DNA from 2 places in the Paenibacillus sp. FSL W7-1279 genome. Region 2 is predicted to be linked to the other one. Evidence: riboswitches for the same ligand, from Rfam matches in the RefSeq annotation. Region 2 holds a riboswitch; the other holds the start of a gene.
What was found. A riboswitch is a leader RNA that binds a small molecule or an ion and turns the genes downstream of it on or off. The one in region 2 is predicted to bind cyclic di-GMP.

Region 1 (7,119 bases), 1.7 Mb from region 2:
AAGATGGCAAAGTATATGGAGGAACGGGATATTCCCAAACGCTGTTTGAATATGATCCCGCATCCGACCAGACCAGAATCCTTAAATCCTTCAAGACTTCTTCGAAAGAGTCTCATATCCGCAGCCTTGCTTACGATTCCGATCGTCAAGTGATCTATGTGGGGGGAGCCGATGTCGCCAAGCTTTATCAATACAATCTCGCAAGCGGAAGATCCACCGCGCTTCATCCGCCTGAATTTAACGGCATGACTTCGGTTTATGATCTCCGGTATGCAGGGGGCAAACTTTTCGTGCGCGTGGATCCAGGACCCGTTATGTGTGTCTATGATCCCGATACCTCCAGTTGGATCGTAAATAAAAATACGGCCTATAATGCCCGGGGATTCTCACCAATATCGCCAGACGGCAAAACGGTGTTCTACACCTATTATGAGACTCTCCCGGGAGGCGGGCAGCAGTGGTCGCTTTATTCGTATGATGTGAATACGGGGGTTTACGGCTCGCTGGGCGTGGATGTCAAAGGAGCAGGCGTCGCTTTTGGTTATGTTCAGCTGGATCAGGCAAAGTATCCGGGCTGGACCTTGGTCGGATTGGCCGGAAATAGCGGCAGGGCATTTTATTACAATCTGGAAACCGGTTTGATTGAGACGCCGGAGCTTCCGTTTCCGGCACAGTTTGTGGAATTGTTTAATATCGGGAAGAGCACAGACGGGCAGATTCTGTCTTCGGGCTTCATTTCAGGCGGGGGAATGGGAATTTACTCGCCGACCCGTAACGAGACCAAGCATTATCCTCAAATCGGTCAAGTCGAAGGGTTCGGTTCATTGAACGGAAAGATGTATCTCGGTGTTTATCCTAGAGCGACCCTCTTTGAATACGATCCAGCCAAACCTTGGAACCGGACGGACCCATCAGAACCGAATAATCCGCTGCGGCTTGGTCAGTTGGGTTCGGAGCAAGACCGGCCCGTAGCCATGCTCGGGGTCGAGGAAGAAAACCTGTTATACATCGGTTCCTATCCAATTGCAGGCAAAACAGGCGGGGCACTTACCGTCTACAATCCTGTTACCGGAAAGTTTGATGTGAAGCGCGACATTATATCCGGTCATTCGATCAATTCGTTGCTTTACCAAAATGGAAAGCTGTTTATGGCCACCGGCGCGATGACCGGCGGAGAGGGGAAACTTGCCATTTACGATACAGCATCAGGCCGAGTAGAGCTGGAACAGGTACCTGTTCCGGGCAAAAAAGCAGTAACCTCTTTGATATGGGGCCCGGACGGTAACATATGGGGAATGGCGCTGGGGGCTCTGTTCATCTATGATACGGAACGCCAAGAGATTATTTACAGTGAGGATATGTTTCCTACAGCAGATTATGCACACAGCAATCCTCGATTGACCATTGGAACGGACGGCTATGTGTACGGTACCATTTATACGGGATATGTTGCTGACCATACTTATACGAGCAAGATGTTTAAGATTGACACAGCAAGCAAATCGCTGTCCATCTTGTTGGAGAGCAATGCGGAAAAGCTGGCGCAGGACGACTTTGGCAACTTCTATTTCAAATATGGCAGCGAGCTAATGAAGTATAGCGACCCGAATCTGGTCATGCCGCTGGACAAAGTACAACTCGAGGCTGAATCGCTCCAGCTTCACCCGGGAGATGAGGTCGGTTATTCCTACGAAGTCTTCCTTGAGAGAGGAAGAACGACTAAGGAGTTATCCGGCGCTCACATTGAGTATTTGAGCAGCCGTCCGGATAAGGCGGCGATCGACCCCAAAGGAAAGATTATCGCCAAGCATCCGGGGCAAGCCGAATTGTCGATTCGAATTACATTGAACGGGGTAACAGTTGAATCCAATAAAATCAAGGTGAAAATAACCGGACCTTTTTAAAACTGTTCATGACATATAGCAATATGAGGCCGTTGTCCTGGACAACGGCTCTTTATTTTATTATCCAGTGATCCATTAGACCGGGAACTTGAAGGATGGAATTACCAAGTGGGTTGAACTTATGAAAGTTTTCTGATCGGAAGCGAGATGTCCTTACCAGTTAAAGACGGTAATTTAGTCCCGTTTGACAAGAGGCAAAAGTTATAGTGTTTGATGATTTCTGCTGTCGCAATTAGGTCAATGGATATAGGAGTGAAGTTAAAAAATAGAACTATTTTCTTGATCAGCCATCATCTAATATCCAAGTAATTACAGAAAATCGCAGCCTTTCTTTTGAACAGAATAGCTTTAATACATAGTTAAATGAAGTGTAGTGAAGTCGAGGAGTGGAAAAAATTAGTAAAGATTAACTATCACGACCTAGTGTTTCATGAGGGTTATCAATATCATCAAAACCATTCTTGAAAGACAATATTGAACAAAAGACCTATCGATTTTCATTTGGAAACAAGATACAGTAATTGTAAATCGAATACATAATATAATCATGGTTTACAATTTAAATACTATTTTTGTACGACAATAGCAAACCCACCGAAAGGTGGCGACGCAAAGCTATAGGGGCTAATGCGGGATCTACTGCGACCGCAATGCCAGCCAGTTGCCGAATACAACGGGAAACCTCCGTTTTATTCATTATTTTGAATTGAAGAAAGGGGTTTTTTTGACGTTCCAAAAAACAACGGTGGCTTCGCTATAAAAAACTAGTTTGGGGTTGAAGGGGGACATTACTTGATCGCAGAATGCGAAGAGGATTTTTCTGTTCGTTAACAATCAGACATTAATGAATCGATTATCCGGGAGGTTGATGGTCATGGAACAAACGACTTGTGATGTATCAATTGACGAATTGCCGAGGGGGGGATGGGCCAACGATGAAGGAAACCAGGTTCGTTTTTCCCTGGATTTTGCAACGACCCGAAAACTCCATGAACTTGCGTTCAATTTCGGAATAACTGTGGATATGGCACTTATGGCTTGTTATGCGATCCTGCTTGCCAAATATACCGGCGAGGATGATCCTGTAATTGGGTATCTGTTGGAAAGACAGATGTTTCCTATACGTTACTCTCCTACTGTACATAAGCCATTAGGTAAGTTTCTGATAGAAGTCAAGCATACCACGATGCAAGCACTCGAAGATCGGAATATGCGAAAGAATTTGAGCGGCAACCCGTTCATCAAAGCGGCGTTTACTTGGCAAAACGCCAATGCCACTCCTTATGAATCCGATCAGCTGGGGACGTTTGAGCTTGCTTTGACGGCTTTTAAGAAGGAATTTATCATGATACACCTTGAATATTCGACCCGCTCCTACAGAAAAGAAACGATCGAGCAGATGAGCGGCCACTTGAGCCGAATCGTGCATGAAGTAGTTGATTTCCCCGAGAAGGTGATTGCCGACATACGTATGATGTCGGAAGAAGAGGAGAGACAGATTCAGGCTTTCAGCGGATCCAAGACGGACTATCCTTCCAGCCAAACGGTCCATTACTTGTTTGAGGAACAGGTCCGTTTAACCCCCGATCGCCCGGCGGTCATGACCGAGGACCATCAGATGTCCTATCGGGAATTGAACGAACGCGCGAATCAGCTTGCAAAAGCACTGCAGGATCACGGCATTAAGCCGGAGAGCGTTGTTGGCATTGTCGCGGATCGGTCTGTCAATATGATTGTCGGGCTTACAGCCATATTGAAAGCTGGCGGCGCTTATATGCCCATCGAAGCCGATTTTCCGTGCGAAAGAATCGAATATATGCTCAAGGACAGTCGAGCGGGATTTTTACTGGCTCCTTCCAGCTGGAAGCCTGACATAGCATTTGAGGGAAAAGTAATTTATTGGGACAACGCGCAGCTAAGCCTTGACAGCTGTCCCCATACGATATCTGCAGCAACCTCGCAAAGTCTAGCCTATATCATCTATACTTCCGGATCAACGGGGACACCGAAAGGAGTCATGGTTGAGCATCGTAACATCGTAAGACTGGTCAAGAATACCAATTATTTCAACTTTTCCAAGGAGCATCGAATTTTGCAAACCGGTACAATAACATTCGATGCGTCGACCTTTGAAATTTGGGGATCCCTTTTGAACGGATCTACTTTGTATTTGATGAAGGACACGGACCTATTTGACCTTTACAAATTGAAGGAAACCATCATCGGCCACCGCATTACGGCTTGGTTTCTGACTACGGCTCAATTCCATAATCTGGCCGAACAGGACCCAGACGCCTTTCGTATGTTAGACACCTTGCTAATCGGCGGAGAAGCGTTATCGCCGAAGCACGTAAATGCCGTAAGGAAGAGGTGCCCCGATCTGCGGATGATCCATATGTACGGTCCAACGGAAAACACGACGTTCTCCACTTACTTCCCGATCGAACGTGATTTCGAATCGACCATTCCAATTGGCAGACCAATATGCAATTCATCCGCTTATATTCTTGATAAACAGTTGAAGCTTCAGCCGATCGGAGTAGTAGGAGAGCTTTGCGTCGGAGGAGACGGTATCGCGCGGGGGTATGTGAATCAGCTGGAATTGACAGAAGCCAAGTTTGTGGAACATCCGCTCCTCGGGGAAAGGTTATATCGAACGGGGGATTTGGCCCTGTGGCTGCCGGATGGCAATATCGAAATGATCGGGCGAATCGACGATCAAGTAAAGATCCGAGGGTATCGAGTGGAACCGGGAGAAATCGAGACCCGGCTATTGGAACACAACGCAATCTCGAAAGCCGCGGTAGCCGTCAAAGCAGACGGAAGTGGAAATCCGATAATATGTGCGTATTTTGTTGCGAAACAGGTGTTGTCCGAAACGGAAGTCAAGGCGTATTTAGCCCGGAATTTGCCTGAATATTTCCTGCCTTCACTTGTGGTGCAGATGGAAAGTTTGCCGCTTACCCCTAACGGGAAAGTCGATAAAAAAGCTCTGCCGGACCCTGATCTTCTTCGTCCGATGCTCGTCAACTGAGACGAACCGCTAAACGAAACGCAGCAAATGCTTAAAAAGATCTGGCTGTACAAGGATGTGGAGCAAATCGAGACCGCATTTGACCCGATCTATCGATGTTTATCGTCCAGTCATCACCAATGATGGATGGGAGCACACTAATTTGGGTAGGGAGCAAGGAAGGAAAAAAGTGAACAAAACAGATAAAGAGAAGTCAAGGCTAAAGTATGATGACGGCAAGCAGTCACCTTAAACAAAGGTTGACTGCTTTTTCTTTTGTGAACAGTTTAACCTTGCTATTCCATCCGCCACTGTCGGATTATCATCAAAATTATTCTAAAGTTACTTCAACCGACAGGGGATTGCCCCCCGTTGTATAATTCATTAATACAAAAGCATGTCCACATTACATAGGGGCGGGGTTATGATGCGCAAATCATGGTTTAAACGACTACTATTGTCCTACATGCCGGTATTTATGATTGTCATCACGTTTATTTTCTTTGTTTTCTTTCAAATGTTCAGTGAGCAAAGCCGTCGCGAGGCGCTGAATGCCAATAAGACGCTGTCCCTACAGGCGATGCGGATCGTGGATACGTCGCTCAAAGTGATCGATAATATGATCGTCCTCGAGAGTATCAACAGCGAGTCTTTGAACAATTTTTTTAAGGCAAACTCAGGAAGTGATGCCTACATCAACATCAGGGCCGTGCAGAAGCTTAAGGAATTGATCAATTACTATCCTTTGATCGATTCCATTTACTTGGTGCGATATTCGGACGGATATGTGTTGAGTGATGCAACCAACGCTTATATCGGTTCATATCCTGACCGCAAATTTATCGAAGAATATCAGGTGTCCAAGACTCCGAAGTGGACTGGTGGGCGCAGTTTCGAGCAATTCAAAATGATTGGCGGTAAACAGGTGGCCAGTCTGGTGCGGGGATCGCCATACATGAAAAATAATCTCGGCATGATCGTGGTTAACGTTTCGGCAGATTCGCTGAAAAAATTGACGGAGAATATGTACGAATCCAAGGTCAGCTTTATCCAAGCTAAAGATGCTTCCGGTCAGCTGTTGTTCGGGAGTGAGGCGAAAGTTAAAGAATCCGAGCTCTTCTCGGAATATACCTCGGACTACACCGGTTGGAAATATGGAAGCGGTCTCATCAATGGCGGATATGTCAACACGATTTCAGAACTCTATAATCTGTGGTTTGTGATCGGACTCCTCATGATCGCCGCCGGATTCATCTGGATGATCTATGTGACTCGGCGCAATGCCAGACCGATCGAGCGGATCGCCGAGCGATTCAGCGACTATTCCCTGCCTGTAAGGGGCGCGGGCTTATGGAAAGGCAGTCCCGATGAGTTCGCATTTATTGAGTCGGCGTTCGATCATATCCTGGAGCAGTCCAGGCAATACCAGGAAAAATACCAGGAAGATCTTCATCTGCGGACAAGGTATCTGTTCCATCAGCTGATTGAGGGACAAACCGATATGAGTCTGGAAGAGTGGCAGGAGGAAGCCGCCATACTGAATTTACCCGAGCCGCTGGACCGGTTTAGGTTACTCATCATTGAAATGGACAACTACGGAGAGTTCTGCCGGAAGTATACGGCGAGTGATCAGAATCTGCTGAAATTCGTCCTCCGGAACGTGGTGAACGAGATTGCGATGAAGGAGAGTATTCGTTTGTGGTCGGAATGGACGTCGCCCTCCTGCCTTGCCGTCATTTACTTTGAGGGGGACGAGACAGAGGAGAGAGAGGGAGAAGCTTTATCCCGTTTTGGCGCGAAAATGCGGGGTTGGACCGAGCAAAATTTGAAATTTACCGTTACGATTGGAAGCGGCGAGGAGGTTTATCGGATCCAAGACCTGTCCAAGTCGTATAAAAGCGCAGCCCAAGCGCTTAAATACAAAATCGTGCTCGGGGAAAACCGACTGATCCGCAGCGAGGATATCGCCGGCACCAGCCATGCCGAAGTGTACGCTCACCTAGGAGAAATCAGCTCGATTATTCAATCCTACCGAATGCTGAACATAGGGTGGGAGGAGGCATATGAGGCATGGTTCGGACAGTTAAAGGGCAGCCTTCTTACCAATGAAGAGATATTTAACCTGATGAATTATTTACTGTATAACGTCGGCCGGGAGCTTTCGGACATGAATAAGGATGTCTACCGCGAGTGGTCCCAGGT
Region 2 (7,119 bases):
AAATCCGGATGTGGTGATAATTAGGAAGCATGGAAATAAAGAAAATGTTCTGTTCTACACGAACTTCAAGTCCGAGGAGCGATACCATGGAGAAGACCAAAAAGCGAAAACTGAATATCAGCTTTCATAGCGATATCGACCTGCAGACCGACTCCGAGGAGACACAAGACAGCGAATCCACCGGAAAATCAAAAACTTCTACCGGTTCAAAGGGTCAAGTGTGGGAATTTATCGCACTGGCAACGATCCCGATCGTGCTCGTTTTTGGCAATTCCATGCTAGTTCCGGGGCTTCCTGAAATGCAAAGGGAACTGGGTATCAGTAAATTCCAAAGCAGCTTGATCATCACGATTTTCTCCTTGGCAGCTGGCTTATTTATTCCGATTATTGGTTATTTGTCCGATCGATTTGGACGCAAAGTTATTATTATACCCGCCCTGATCATATATGGAGGTTCCGGTATTCTGGCAGGATTCGGTGCTATTTGGAACTCTTTTGGGGTGATTATTACCGCGAGGGCGATTCAGGGGCTAGCGGCCGCCGGAACAGCACCGATTGCCATGGCGCTCGTCGGCGATTTATACGATGGCGGGACAGAGAGCAAGGCACTGGGACTAATCGAAGCCTCCAATGGCGCCGGCAAGGTACTCAGCCCGATCATCGGCTCCCTGCTTATGCTGATCGTATGGTATGCTTCCTTCTTTGCATTTCCCGTGTTCTGTGCACTATCGTTGTTGGCCGTCATTTTTATGATCAAAGAATCAAAACAACATTCAAAGCAAGAACTAAGGAAGTACCTTGGAAAAATCGGGGACATCTTTAAAGAAAAAGGCCGCTGGCTCATCACTGCTTTTTTTGCCGGTTCGCTGGGGCTATTCATTTTGTTTGGCATACTGTTTTATCTATCCAACATTCTTGAAGACAAGCCGTATAACATTGACGGGGTCGTGAAGGGCTTGATTTTGGCCATTCCATTACTTGGGATGGTTATCACTTCCTATACGACGGGAAGCTTGATCAAGAAGAATGGCCTGTTGATTCGTTGGCTGATGAATATCGGGCTGATTGCCATGACCCTGTCTCTGGCAGCTACACTTTTCTTTTTTAAGAACATTTATGTGTTTATCGGGCTGCTGACAGTCAGCTGTATCGGAACCGGAATGCTTCTTCCTTGCCTGAATACGATGATCACCGGTGCAGTTGAGAAAAGTGAGCGAGGGATGATTACATCCCTTTATAATAGCTTGCGATTTTTGGGAGTTGCAGCAGGGCCGCCCTTGTTCGGGTGGATGATGGATAAATCGGATCAGGTTGTTTTTATAACCGTGTCTTCACTATCTTTGGTTACTCTAGGTTTGGTGTTCTTTTTGATTAAACCGCCTCGGCAGATCGGATGACCGTGACGAATCCCTATGACAAAAGATGGGCACCTGTCAATGGGTATGAGCATATTATGCCAATGTCATTGGATTAAACGACTAAATCAAAAAGAATTGAGGAGATCCTAGAATGAACAGTTCTCTGCGAACAGTTTGGCCCATGGAGATATGTGATCCGAGCGGGCTGCGCGAAAATCCCGAACACGGCAAAAAAGACCACGACACCTACGGGGTCATGGAACGCGGGATGACGATGGTTATTGATAAAGGCCTGGGTAGAAACATGTTCTCAGATGTGATTGAAACAGCCTCGGATTACATCGATTGTGTCAAATTCGGTTTTGGGACGGCTCCGCTGTATAAAACGGAAATGCTGCTATACAAAATCAATCTAGCCAAACAACATGGAATCACGGTCATGCCCGGCGGGACCTTGCTTGAGACAGCCGTGCAGCAAGATGTCGTCCCCGCATTTTTTAATACCGTTTGCCGTCTTGGATTTAACGCGATAGAAGTATCTGACGGCACGATTGAGATGTCGCGAAAAAAACGAACGGAACTCATTCGGGAAGGTAAACAACGCGGACTTCGGGTTTTTACGGAGTATGGTAAAAAACAATCCGGTTCCCACATCGACGCCGAAATGCTCGCGTATACGATGGAAGCGGATTTAGACGTAGGCGCGGAGTTTATCATTGTTGAAGCGCGCGAGTCTGGACTAGGCATCGGTATTTACGATAAGCATGGCGAGTGCCAGGAAGAAATGATAAATAATATCATCGACAACGTGTCGGATGCAAGAAAGCTGATTTGGGAGGCACCTCTTAAGCAGCAGCAAGCGATGCTTCTCCGCAAATTTGGATCTCATGTACATTTGGGAAATATCCAACCCACCGAAGTGCTTTCCCTTGAAACGATGCGCCGGGGTCTTCGTCAAGATACGTTTGAACTCGGGGTGAGAGAGAAACAAACCGATGGATTTTGTTACGTAATTTAAACATAGACCAAACCACAAGAGAATGTTAAATACTAGAGGGCTGCCTATGGATATCTCCAGAGTCAGCCTATACATATTTTCGTTAAAAAGATCTATCCCGGTATCCCCTCCAGGGAACAAGCATACACTTAAAAAAGCAGGACTAGCTTGTTACTCTAATCGATGAAGGATGATTCCGTGTGAACTTACAGATCCTACCCGGGCGGAAGAGCCCCTTTTTCTATCGTCATGCTTCCAAGAAACTTTTCTACATTACCGCCGGCTCCATCATTCAAGGTTTTGCCATGGCCATGTTCTTGTTTCCTCACGCCATTCCTTCGGGAGGAGGAGCAGGGATCGCGGTGCTTCTGAACCATGCGTTTGAGATCCCGATGAGTCTCGGACTGTGGCTGGCTAATTTTATTTTCCTTGCCTTTACAGTCCCTTATCTTGATGGAGTCAGTGCCTTCGGGACCATATTTGTTATAACAGTGACGTCCGTTTCCGTTAATTTCTTCGAGGTGTTCCTAGAACCCCCGTTCGGCAACGTATGGATCGATCTTCTATTCGGCTCGGTTATTCTCGGAACAGGTGTCGCCATCCTCATAAAGCAGAGGGTATCGAATGGGGGAATCGGTTATGTTGCCTTAGCCATTTATAAGTATAAAAGAATCAACCCGGGCACCTCATTGTTCTGGATGAATGGAATTATATTCGCTTTCGCTGCCTATGTGATCGATTGGAAAATTATTATCCTTGCTGTTGTATGCCAGTGGATATCAACCCGGATCATTAACTGGATTCACCAGTTCCCTCCCCCGAAATCGGTCTATCAACCCGCTTGGCGCAAAAAGTGATTCTGTATACGTGTAAGAGTGATTGACAAATCTAACAAAAATATGGAAATTTGGGTCGTACGACCTATATTAAATGAAAAACAATGTAAGTTATAGTTTGAATAAGTCATAACATGTTTGGATATTCGACAAATTCATACTCTTCGTACGACAATAGCAAACCCGCTGAAAAGCGGCGACGCAAAGCTACAGGGGCTAATGTGGATCTGCTTAAGACCGTGATGCCAGCCAGCTGCCGAATACGACGGAAGCCTCCGTCTCTTCTTACTAGTTTTTCCACCTATGTCTTTAAGCTGATGGAGGCTATTTGTGTTGTTTATTAAATTTTATGAAAGGGGGACCTGTACTAGTCTTAACAGTCTTATCTACCTGAAAAGGGACTTTAAATATATTGAAAGGCAGGTGAATCGTAGATATAATTTTCGGCACACAATCGAATCGTTTCGTACGATAATAGCAAACCCACTGAAAAGTGGCGACGCAAAGCTATAGGGGCTAATGCGGATCTGCCTAAGACCGCGATGCCAGCCAGTTGCCGAATACGACGGAAGCCTCCGTCCTATTTTGCTATGGTTATCTTAATGGATGGTGGTTTTTTATTGTTTATTTTCGCTTATAAGCTACCGAATTCAGAAGCGGAGATGACTAGAAGATCGATTTCATTATTAATCACTTATTCTTAAAAGGAAGAAGGGAAAATAATGGGCCGTAGAACACTGCTGGAAGCAAACGATCATTTTCCTAATATCCTCAGTATGTCTGAAATAAAAGGAAGGTTGATTGAACGGAAAGAAATTTTATATTTGCTGCAAGAGGAAACCAGGAATATGAACGATTTGCTGTCCATACCTTATTTATTTGTTATAACAGATACGGATGGTGCCGTTATCGATTATTGCGGCACGGATTTGTTAAAAGGATATTTTGAAAGAAATAATATAAAAAAAGGCACATCATTTGCGATGAAAACCGCAGGGGTCAATGCCATTTCTTTATCGATGGAAAATCAATCGGTTTCTGTCGTAATTGGTACCCGGCACACCAACCAATTGTTTGCCGAGCTGTCATGTGTATGTACGCCAATTCGAATAAAAAATGTGATTATAGGCTACCTTGGCCTGAGTTTTCATTATTTACACGAGGTTACATTTGCCATACCACTCATTGAACACCTGGCTAAAAATATTGAAGAAAAACTGCCTCAAAAGGACCCCATTCTACAAAAAGAGCTGACTTATTCTCACTTTGACCAATATGAATTAACAAATCGTGAGAAAGAGATAGCTTATGGATGGCTGGAAAATAAAAACGTACCTGAAATTGCGGGCATTTATGGGATTAGTCAAAGCACGGTCCGTACTTTTATTAAAAAGATATACGCAAAGACGAGCGTTAATCATAAAGGAGCATTCCTTAGGAAATTTACTTAAAATTTAAATTAAAATACATAAGTATAAACTACCCAATTTTGGGTATTTTTTTTGTTTAAGTCGAATTTTATACTTTAAAGTAAGTTGTCGTTGAAGGATTAATGAACATTTTGACAATTTCATACTTCGTACGACAATAGCAAACCCATCGAAAGGTGGCGACGTAAAGCTACGGGGGCTAAGGTGGATATAAACACTATGCCAGCCAGTTGCCGAATACGACGGGACCCCAGTCTATTTAATCATGGCGGGGGGTTTTTGTGTTTTGAGTGATATTGCTAAAGGTGGTGAAAAAATATAAAAATGTCTAATTGTAGTCTTCAGAAGATTAGAGGCAAACTATCTCACCAAATATCGTCAGCAACCTATTCTACATATTTATGCCTGTAGGGATGTCTTCTTGGGAGGAAAATCTAGAGTATGGACAAAACTAACAAAAAACATTTACTTGATGATGTTGAGACGAAGATTAATCAAGGTCTTTTCTCTGAAGCATTTAATGCCCTTTATCATGGATTAGACAGCATACGCAGACATTCTTCAAAAAAAGATTGGAAGCAGTTTATTGCCCAATATCGTCAACATGCAGTAAGCTATTTTTTCTTACAAGAACCGTTTTCTCGTCGAGCATTTGACAAACCGCGCGGTTATGCTGGTGATCCCGTAATGATGGATTCCATCTATGACTTCGACAAAACAGCACCGCCACCTTACGAGGGCAGACAAGCAGAAATTTCCGAGCTTCTCAACTACGAGCTTAATCGTATAAGTTATGCAAATGATGCTGTTCGCGAAAGAAAACGTATATTTTCCAGCAAGATTGACGAAACAGCAGAACGAGTTGCGAACCCTTATATTCTCTCTTTTCCTAGCGGCCATTTGAGAGAAGTATTGGAAAGTGTCGCGGTTAAGAATAAACGCATTGGGAAATTTGTTGCTATTGATCAAGATCAGGAGGCCCTTTCGGTTGCAGCGGAAATCATAAAAGACTTTGGCGAAACGATTCCTGCCTCCATAGTTGACATCATTGAAAATGAAGTGCCTCTTCCTGGATTTGATTTTATATACAGTGTTGGTGTATTTGATTATCTGCCCAACGGAGTTGCCAAAAAATTAGTTAACGAATTATTTAATTTGCTCAATCCCGGAGGTCGATTGTTAATAGCCAATTGGCTTCCTGATACCCCCTCTATTGCTTATATGGAGGCAGCGTTGGATTGGTGGATCACTTACCGTACCAAGGAGCAAATGCAAGAGTTAACCGAAGCTATACCAGAAGAAGATATTCATCATATTGATATTTTTGTGGAAAAATACGAGGTTGTTGTTTTTATGGAAATTGAGAAGGCGGGAGAAGTGAATTCTTTCAAAAGGAAAGGGATGGAACTATTGAAACTGCATGAGGTACGCAAGCAAATGTCGACTCCATTGGGAGCTCCTGCTTATCCTGTTGGACCTTATCATTTTCGTAACCGGGAATACCTGAACATTCTATATCGTACCGACACGGAAGCCTTGAGACGTGTAGTCCCTGAGCCGCTTGAAATTGATGAGCCTTTAGTCAAATTTGAGCTCATGTACATGCCGGATGTTACCGGTTTGGGGGCCTATACAGAATCTGGCCAGCTGATACCGGTGAGCTTTAATGGGGAGAAGGGTGAATACCAGCACGCGATGTATGTGGACAGTCTTCCTGCGATCGCGGCCGGACGTGAGATCAGCGCATATCCGAAAAAACTGGGCTCTCCAAAACTGTATATTGATTCGGACACATTAGTCGGTACGCTGGACTACGGGTCTTTACGTGTAGCCACCGCAACGATGGGATATAAACATCAGGCTCTCGACCCGGAGCAGGCCCGCCAAGAGATTTGCCAACCGACATTTATGCTCAAAATTGTGCCGAACTATGATGGAACTCAGAAGGTATGCCAACTGATGCGTACTCAGATCAAAAATCTGACCATTCATGGTGCCTGGACGGCCCCAGCCCGGCTGCAATTGTTTGCCCATGCGTTGGCCCCACTGGCAGATCTCCCCGTGCTTGAGGTTGTATCAGCTTCGCATATTGTTACTGATTTGGGGTTATCCGCGCCGGATGTCATTTATGACTATTTGGCGGAACATTGAAAGTGGATGGGGGGATTAGAATTTTAACCGGAAAGAATTTTTTAGTAACAGGCGGTTCGAGAGGTATAGGAAGAGCAACAGTAATAAAACTGGCCGAGCAGGGAGCTAATGTTACTTTTACGTATAAAGAAAATGAAGCTGCTGCAATGGAATTGTGTAATTACGTGGTGGATAAAGGAATCGGGAAAATAACCTGTATTCAAGCGGATTCAACCGATCCTTTAGTCGCTTCCGAAGTACTAGAAACGGTCTGTAAAGATAATTCTCAACTGGATGGTTTGGTAGTTAATGCTGGAATCACTAGGGACAGTAATTTGGTGATGATGGATGAAGAGAGCTGGAGTGAA

Region 1: linked by a shared signal. The riboswitch ahead of MKY82_RS17430 (amino acid adenylation domain-containing protein) and the one ahead of MKY82_RS25590 (LuxR C-terminal-related transcriptional regulator) in region 2 are both predicted to bind cyclic di-GMP.

The regions. Positions count from the first base shown of each region.
Region 1 covers NZ_CP150215.1:3,931,673-3,938,791, reverse strand. The annotation lists gene MKY82_RS17435 (hypothetical protein) at 1-1,904, shown strand, start outside; cyclic di-GMP riboswitch class I at 2,479-2,573, shown strand; gene MKY82_RS17430 (amino acid adenylation domain-containing protein) at 2,779-4,938, shown strand; gene MKY82_RS17425 (AraC family transcriptional regulator) at 5,342-7,119, shown strand, end outside.
Region 2 covers NZ_CP150215.1:5,678,733-5,685,851, reverse strand. The annotation lists gene MKY82_RS25605 (MFS transporter) at 87-1,397, shown strand; gene MKY82_RS25600 (phosphosulfolactate synthase) at 1,510-2,376, shown strand; gene MKY82_RS25595 (YitT family protein) at 2,628-3,212, shown strand; cyclic di-GMP riboswitch class I at 3,358-3,452, shown strand; cyclic di-GMP riboswitch class I at 3,658-3,752, shown strand; gene MKY82_RS25590 (LuxR C-terminal-related transcriptional regulator) at 3,914-4,642, shown strand; cyclic di-GMP riboswitch class I at 4,771-4,859, shown strand; partial or broken gene MKY82_RS25585 (class I SAM-dependent methyltransferase) at 5,063-5,746, shown strand; gene MKY82_RS25580 (acetoacetate decarboxylase) at 6,023-6,772, shown strand; gene fabG (3-oxoacyl-ACP reductase FabG) at 6,775-7,119, shown strand, end outside.